One region of the Exiguobacterium sp. s138 genome, then DNA from elsewhere that is predicted to be linked to it. Evidence: riboswitches for the same ligand, from Rfam matches in the RefSeq annotation. Region 1 holds a riboswitch; the other holds the start of a gene.
The links. A riboswitch is a leader RNA that binds a small molecule or an ion and turns the genes downstream of it on or off. The one in region 1 is predicted to bind lysine.

Region 1 (4,447 bases):
ATCGGAGTGCTGCTGAATTGATGCAGTAGCGGAGACCTCCGAGTTCAGTCGGACCGTCATCAAAGATATGACCAAGATGACTGTCGGCATTCGCAGAACGGACTTCTGTCCGCGTCATGCCGTGACTCGTATCGAGTTCGACTTCCATCTTGTCCTCTGAGATCGGCTTCGCGAAGCTCGGCCATCCGCAGTTCGAGTTAAACTTGTCTTTTGACGTAAAGAGCGGTGTCCCGTCGACGATATCAACGTAGAGACCCGGTCGCTCCTCATCCCAGTATTCATTGCGGAAAGCGGGCTCTGTCCCGTTCTCCTGCGTAACTTTATACTGGATCGGTGTCAGGCGTTGTTTCAACTCCTGCTCCTTGCCTTGATCTTTCCAGGCTTCCTTGACGAATTTGGCACGTCCCGATCCGACACTGTACATCTGATAACGGAACGGATTTTTTTTATAATAATCCTGATGATACTCCTCTGCCGGCCAGAACGGTTTTGCCGGACGGATATCGACCGCTACCGGTTTCGAGAAACGACCGGACGCATCAAGCGCCGCTTTCGAACGTTCTGCCGCCTGCTTTTGATCTTCGTCGACATAAAAAATGGCCGGTTCGTAAGACTGACCGCGGTCGTTGAACTGTCCGCCGCCGTCCGTCGGATCAATTTGCCGCCAAAAAATTTCAAGCAACTCATCATATGTGATGACCGACGGATCATACGTGACTTCCACCGCTTCTAAATGTCCTGTCGTTTCAGAACAGACCTCTTTATAAGTCGGGTTTTCTGTATGACCACCTGTATAACCGGAAATGACTTGTTCGACACCATCATATTTATGAAATGGTTTGACCATGCACCAGAAACAGCCACCTGCGAATATTGCTTTTGCCATCTAGCTTCCCCTCCTCTGTATAGGTCTATTTTAACGCGTTCCGTGCGGCTACCCTACTATCTTGCTCAGTCAATCTTCGGGGTTCGCTTTTAAGCGGCGCATGACAAAATAAATCGCCGCAAACACTAAAATCAATCCACCGAACGAATACCACATATTATTCATGCGGTACAGCATCTGATAGATCGCTAACGTCACAAGTAAAATCGCAATCGGGATGAATGCCCGTTTAAAGTGATACCAATAGTTCACTGAGGTCGCCTCCATTTTTCTTTTATCTTAATCGATTTCTCACCGTTTGATACGTTTTCCGAATGATTCTTTCTCAAAAGACACAAAAAAAGTCGACTCCGCTTGAAACGGAATCGACTTTTTCAATTACGGACGCGGATGCTCCGGGAATTCCATTTCTTCATAAGGAACGACCGATGTCCGGTTTTTAAATTTATGACCTAACCAAAAGGCAAGGAATAACGGGATACCGACATATGTTGCGGCAATTCCCACCCAGTCAATTTGATCCGCGAGGAACGCGGCGTAGTTTTGACCGACGATGACGAGGAAACAAAGTCCGAACGCAAAGAGCGGTCCAAACGGGAAAGCAGGTGCCACGTACGGCAAATCACTGAGCGAATGACCTTGCGCAAGGAATCCTTTGCGGAAACGGTAATGGCTGATCGCGATACCGAGCCATGCGATGAAACCGGTCATCCCTGATGCATTCAACAGCCACAGATATACTTGACCGCCGAACATCGATGTCAGGAAGCAAAGTGCTCCGATGGCACCGGTCGCAAGCAACGCATTGCGGGGAACACCGTTTTTTGAGACCTGTGCGAACAATTTCGGTGCATCCCCTTGGCGTGCCAACGTATACAGCATCCGTGTCGACGCATACATACCGGAGTTTCCTGCCGATAAGACAGACGTCAGGATGACAGCGTTCATCAATGCAGCTGAGAACGCAAGACCGGCTTTTTCAAAGACAAGTGTAAACGGACTGACTGCTACATCGGTAATATCATTCGAAACGAGGTTCGGGCTTGTGTACGGAATCAACATTCCGATGACGAAAATCGCAAACACATAAAACAGAAGAATCCGCCAAAAGACTTGTTTCACGGCTTTTGGAACGTTTTTCTTCGGATCTTCCGACTCACCGGCTGCGATTCCGACAAGTTCTGTTCCCTGGAAACTGAAACCGGCAACCAGAATGATACCGATGACGGCCGGGATGCCTCCGACGAACGGCGCATCACCTAACGCAAAGTTTTTAAAGCCGACCGGTGCTTCAGATGTGAAGACACCGAAGATCATCGCGACACCGACAATCAGGAAGATGATGACAGTGACTACTTTGATCATCGCGAACCAATATTCCGCTTCCCCGAAACCTTTAACGGAGAAGTAATTTAAACCGATCATCAATAACAGGAACAAAGCACTGAAGTAAAATCCGGGAACATCCGGGAACCAGTAACTCATGACGATTTGCGCCGCAACGAGTTCTACAGCGATCGTAACTGCCCAGTTGTACCAGTAGTTCCAACCGAGTGCAAAGCCAAACGACGGATCGACGAATTTTGCGCCATAGGTTGAGAAGGAGCCGGCGACCGGCATGTAAGCTGCCATCTCACCAAGACTTGTCATCAGGAAGTACACCATGATTCCGACGACCGCATACGATAACAGGGCACCGCCCGGGCCGGCAGCCGCAACGGACGCACCGGAAGCAATGAATAAACCGGTTCCGATGGCACCGCCGATCGCAATCATCGACATGTGACGGGCTTGCAGACCGCGTTTTAATCCTTCTTCAGTTGAATCGAGTTTTCTTTGGGGTTGTAAAGTATTCATCTTATTCGCTTCTCTCTTTTTTAAATTTTTGAGAGGACACTTTTTGAATCGAAAAAAAACAAAAAGCGCCCTCACCTTCCAGAAGGAAGATGAGAACGCAACATAGTAAAATGGATGCGCCCCATTCTACCGTCGTGAAAGATAGCTCCCCACAAGCCAAATCTGACCTGTGACAGTATTAGACCTGTTCGATCTAATCCCAATCGATCATCTTCAAAGCGATGATTGATTTCGGCAATTCTTCCTTTTCAGTCACCTCATCTGCCGCTTGACGACATCCGTGACTGTACTTATAAGAACTGCAACCTCCATCCCACTGGTTGAGTGAGAACTAATTAAGTTAGTTATAATTTCGTTATTACTTCGTCATGTTACACAAAACGTCTTTAAATTGTCAATTCTTTTTTTGAAATGTCGGCTATTCATGGTAAAAATCCGTAATTTTTAGTACACTAAATTATAGAAGTTAACCGAGAGAAAGGATGTTGCTTGAATGCCACAAGAACGTGATCAACTGACCTATCGATTAGAGGAACAAATGCGGGTCATTCTCCGGACATTACGCCGCGAACTCAACCGACTGTTTGAAGGAACCGCGACGCGGAGTGAATTTTTCATTTTGCGCAGCCTGTCCGAAAATGGTCCCCAACGTCCGACTCTACTCGCAGAACAGTTTGAGCTTGCGACAAGTCAGGTAACGGCTTTGACTGATCGTCTGTATAAAGCCGGATTCGTCACGCGGACGCGTTCGACGGACGACAGAAGATCGATTGTTTTAGCATTGACGGCCGAAGGTGAAGCCGCTTTCCGCGAACTTGAAATCGTCCGCCGGAAATATCTCCAAGACCGTTTTGGTACACTCACCGAAGAAGAGCTTCATGCGATGGTCCAGGTCTTCGATAAGATCCTTTTAACGATGGATGAAGAGGCTGTTTCTTCCTAAAAATTGTTTTAAAAAAATATTTATTTTTTCCGCCGACAAAGTTCACTTGACTGTGTACTTTGTCTTTTTTGTTGACTTCATCATCTTCCGCTAAATATTTTTCCATTTCTTGCCGTTATTAAAAGGGGTATATTAGAAGTAACTTATTGAAAATGCGTTTATGAGGAGTTGGGAGGATTTGTTGTCCATCATGAATAATTTCATCATCAATTTTTGTCTACTGTTTACAACGATTACTCTTTTGTTTCTGCCTTTTCGAAATCATCCGCGGATTACACCGAAAACGAACCTGAACGTTCGACTCGTGTTAGGAGGCATCGCCGGCCTGATTTCTGTCCTATTAATGCTCAACAGCATCCAGATTGATGTCGCCCGGATTGATTTACGGATTGTTCCTGTCGTCATCGCCATGATGTTCGGCGGTTTACCGAGCGCTCTCGTCACCGGTGCGATGATTATCGTGACACGTTTTATACTGACACCGGTCGAACAAATGGATGCCGCTGTCGTGTCAACAATCGTCATCGGAGTGTTCATCCTGACGATTGCCGTCGTCCGTCGCTATATCCGGTTGACCTTCTGGAACTTCGAACTGATGATCGGCATCGGTATCGTCTATTCGTTACCTGGCATCTATCTGCTGACGAACAGCTGGACGACCTTCATCGAGATTTCCCTGGCTTACATATTCTTTAACCTGATTGCCGGTTTCGTGACCTATCATCTGTTGACAGAGTTACGACGACACTTTGAAAATATCC
Region 2 (4,447 bases), on a different contig from region 1:
GTTCGGTCGTCAGCTGAAGTTTGGTATCTACAACGACTACGGCATGCAAAAAGATACGGTGAAAGATCTTGTTCTGTTCCATTCGGCCAAGGAGAAAAAACTGGTGACGCTCGCCGAATACGTTGCTGCGATGCCGGAAGATCAGAAGTACATCTATTACGCGTCAGGTGAAAGTACGGACCGGCTGGATAAGTTGCCGCAATCCGAGCTCGTGAAAGACAAAGGATTTGATATCCTGTACTTCACGGAAGAAATCGATGAGTTTGCGATTCAAATGCTCCTTAACTATGACGGAAAAGAATTCAAGTCCGTCATGAGCAGTGATCTCGGGATTGAACAGACGGAGCAGGCGGAAACGACGGAAACACAAGCCGAGATGTTTAAAGCGATGCAGGAAGTACTCGCAGGACACGTCAAAGAAGTCAAAGCTTCGACCCGACTAAAATCACATCCGGTCTGTTTCGCGACGGATGGTGCAGTATCGATCGAGATGGAGAAAATCCTCAAAGCGATGCCGAACAACCAGGATGTCGCAGCGGTCAAAATCCTGGAGTTGAATACATCACATGACGTCTTCCAGGCGATTGAGACAGCGTATACAGAAGACCGTTCGAAATTTGAACGGTACACGAAGCTGATGTATCAACAGGCGTTGTTGATGGAAGGGTTGCCGATTGAAGATCCGGTTGCCTTTGCAAATGAAGTCTGCGCCTTGATGATCTGACATAAAAAGATCGTATAAAGAAAGCCGGACCCGATGAATTCATCAGGTCCGGCTTTTTTGGATGGCTTGTTTACTTCGTCTTACTCCGAGCGAAGTTGCGACGGCACTTCACCGCGGCGTGACAGAACATTCAACATGACGAGGAAAATCACGAAGGCGACGAGTGCACCGAGGAAGCCGAATACGGATGAACCGGTGACACCAAGAATGAGGTAACCGACAGCGGATACTGCTGCGCCGATCAACGCGTACGGTAGCTGTGTCGTGACATGGTCAATATGATGTGAACCGGCACCGGTCGAACTGAGAATCGTCGTATCGGAAATCGGTGAACAGTGGTCACCGAAAACGGATCCGGCAAGAACAGCTGCAAGTGTCGGTAACAATAGACTTGGATCGACTGCCATGATCAAATCGGCTCCGATCGGTAACATGATCCCGAACGTTCCCCAGCTCGTTCCGGTTGAGAACGCCATGACACTGGCAATCAAGAACAATAAGAACGGCAGGTAAGAAGCAGGAATCGATTTGCTGACGAAACTGGCTAAATAATCCCCGGTTTTCATATCGCCGATAACTGCGATGATCGTCCAGGCGAACAACAGAATGACGACAGCGGGCCACATCGATTTTAGCCCTGCCCAGATGCTGATACGGTAATCACGTGCCGGAATTTTTCGACCGATCAGCATCAGGAACGCAACGATTAAACTGATGACGACACCGGAAACAAGGGAACGTGTCACGTCCGTCGCTTCAAAAGCACCGATTAATGTAAAGGATCGGCCGTCCGCCGCAAGGGCTTGTGCACCTGTCCAAAGGAGTGCTGTGACAGTCGCGATGACTAGGACGATGATCGGAACAACCAGATCGCGGACTTTTCCGCCGTCGTGTTCCTTGACTTCTTCCGCCATTCCCATCGGTGTCCCTTTGTTGGAATCAAACAATTCGCCTTGTAAAGCCCGCAACTCGTGCGTCCGCATCGGTCCGACAGCAATTCCCGTATAGGCAATGTAGAGCGTCAGTAACAAAGCAAAGATAGCATAAAAGTTCAATGGCACAATCATCATGAAGGCACTGAACGCCGAGTAATCCGTAATCGAATGCGTCGTTAAAATACCGGCAATGATTGAGATGATGAAGGCACCCCAACTCGATAACGGACTGATGACACAGACCGGTGCAGCGGTCGAGTCGATGATATACGCCAGCTTCGCACGTGAGACGCCACGACGGTCCGTTAACGGACGACTGACGTTTCCGACAGCAAGACTGTTGAAGTAATCATCGATGAAAATCAAAATCCCTAACCCGAAAGCAGCGAGTCTTGCACCACGTGCCGTCTTGACATGCGTCGTCGCCCATTCACCGAAGGCATGGGCACCGCCGGATGTTTGAATCAGTGTCGACAAGACACCGAGTAATAGTAAGAAAACAAGTAATAAAACATTCCATTCATTTAACGCACCGTCTGCCCAAAACAGGCTGAAGATGTTTTTCCCGAGATAAACTGCAGTATCCAACGGATTGAAGCTGTGAAGCAGCAAGGCACCAATCAAAATCCCGACACCGAGTGAGATGACGACTTTGCGTGTAACGATCGCTAAAACGATGGCGACAAGTGCTGGTACGAGTGCGACGATAGAATCTGAATAATTGACCATGGTTGTGGTTTCTCCTCCTTTTTTAGAAGATGAGACCCGTTGCACAGAAAAAAGCAAGGGCACCGGCAACAAAGCCGACACCCTTGCTGGATGCGTCTTTCTTAGCCGAATTGGAGTGCTCCATACAATACGCGTATGGCAATCGAACGGGTCTTTCCCGGTTCGACCAGCATCGTCATGTCTGACACATGACGATACTTCGGCGGTCTCACCTTTCTTCGATCGTCTTCGTTGTCATCCTCAGACCAAATACTCATCAAGACCGCGCCTCTACCTCATCGATAAAATAGTCATATTCTTTTCATAATAAAATTTTATCGCATTCCAAAAAAAAAATTAAGGATGTTTGTTAGGTATTGAAATAAGAATTCAATTGCTTCATCAAATAGTCTTTATTTTCTTCAAACTGTCGCTTCCGATGTCCGTTTGCTCCGGAAGGATGGGGGAAACCGAACAAAACGGTATGTTTTTTGATTCGTCCCTGATGAAGCAATGTCCGGACCGTCGATTCGACGACGCGTCCGAACGGGACCAAAATGACAGGGTCGGGTAACTGATTTAATTCCGCCGCAAAATGCTCATAAGCGTAATGTTGCAACAGTGGTGTCCGGTCAATCTTCGGTTGATGTCCCGTATAATTTTTATCTCGGTAAAAAACAGGATGTCTCAGAATCGAAGTCGTGTGTAACAGTTCCTGATTTGTATGAAATAACGTGGCGGTTGAAGAAATATTCAGCAGATGATGCAGTTCCAGTTCGTCTAACATCGTTGTCAAATTACGGCGCATCGGACCGGCAAAACTGGCACTGTATTTGACGATTTTCGATGTTTCTTCGATTGTCGCGCCATGATGGAAGGCATCAGCCGCTTCTTCATAAGCAATTCGCATCTGTTCGAATCCGGGAGTAATCCCTATGAAAACGACTTTCGCGGAAGGATTGATGTATTCGCCGATCGGTGAATAATAAACGGATAAATCCTGTTCCTGTTGTAATAAAAAACTGTCCACACACAAATCCTGGCGGGTCAGAGGCCGATCAATCGGTAAAGACCGGATGGCCTGTTCAAAAATCGATAATGAATTCAGCATAATAAATCCTCTCTCTTTCTGTATGGGATTTATGATAACAAATAATGGTATTACATACAATTTAAACCCATATCAATATAGTGAGGGGTCTCTTAAGAATTAAAAAAACCTTGCGACCAAATTGGAGGCAAGGCGGTTCTGACATGAATTATAAAGAAGTCCGTTCTTTGACAGAAGCGACTTCATACGTGATGATTTCACTGCCGAGCATCGGCGATTCTTCCTGTTTTCCGTCTGTTGGTTCCGGACGTTTATGAGAAGCTTTAAAGTCATCGCTGTTGCGCCAGGATTCAAAATGCTTCATGTCTTCCCAGTACATGTTGACATTCATTTCATCATGTTCTTCGAGTCCTTGCGTCAAGAGTACTTCAACACGAACAAATCCTTCCATCGTATCAAGACCGCTTGGACAGGTGAAACGTGGTGCCATTGCGGCGGCCATTCCTTTTTTGACTTTAATCCGATTCGTAACGACGATCATTGGATTATCCCCCTTATAGAATGAAATGTGTACATTCATAGTATAGTACGATGAAACCAACAATGCTTGAAAGAAGGAATCAATTATGAATGAAAAAGAGTACGAAGAACGGTTGCGCATCGAGACGATTGATGTTCAGCATCTTTACAATGCGTTCAGCCATTACAATCGCTATGAACCGACGCCTTATGCAGCGCTGGAAGAGTTATGTGCCGTCTATCCTTTCGATTACACGGATACGGTCATTGATTTCGGCTGCGGGAAAGGTCGGTTGAACTTTTATCTGCATGACCGGTTTGATTGTTCCGTCATCGGTGTTGAGATGAACGGACAGTTTTATGAAGACGCTTTGAGGAATCAAGCGGCTTACATGAAAAAAATGAAGCGACGTCAGGGCAGCATCCGTTTTGAACATACGTATGCGGAAAGCTATCCGATTCCGGATGATGTCACGAAATGTTACTTCTTTAATCCGTTTTCCGTCCAGA

Region 2: it holds a riboswitch for lysine, as region 1 does, so the genes downstream of both, KNP91_RS11010 (Na+/H+ antiporter NhaC family protein) here and KNP91_RS13375 (amino acid permease) in region 1, are expected to answer to the same signal.

What each region holds. Positions count from the first base shown of each region.
Region 1 is NZ_JACSMW010000007.1:55,964-60,410, reverse strand. Features, by position in the region: gene msrA (peptide-methionine (S)-S-oxide reductase MsrA) at 1-886, opposite strand, end outside; gene KNP91_RS13380 (hypothetical protein) at 956-1,138, opposite strand; gene KNP91_RS13375 (amino acid permease) at 1,265-2,743, opposite strand; lysine riboswitch at 2,878-3,062, opposite strand; gene KNP91_RS13370 (MarR family winged helix-turn-helix transcriptional regulator) at 3,237-3,686, shown strand; gene KNP91_RS13365 (GGDEF domain-containing protein) at 3,877-4,447, shown strand, end outside.
Region 2 is NZ_JACSMW010000004.1:172,261-176,707, reverse strand. Features, by position in the region: gene htpG (molecular chaperone HtpG) at 1-724, shown strand, start outside; gene KNP91_RS11010 (Na+/H+ antiporter NhaC family protein) at 805-2,388, opposite strand; lysine riboswitch at 2,494-2,669, opposite strand; gene KNP91_RS11000 (uracil-DNA glycosylase family protein) at 2,738-3,478, opposite strand; gene KNP91_RS10995 (heme oxygenase) at 3,627-3,959, opposite strand; gene KNP91_RS10990 (methyltransferase) at 4,045-4,447, shown strand, end outside.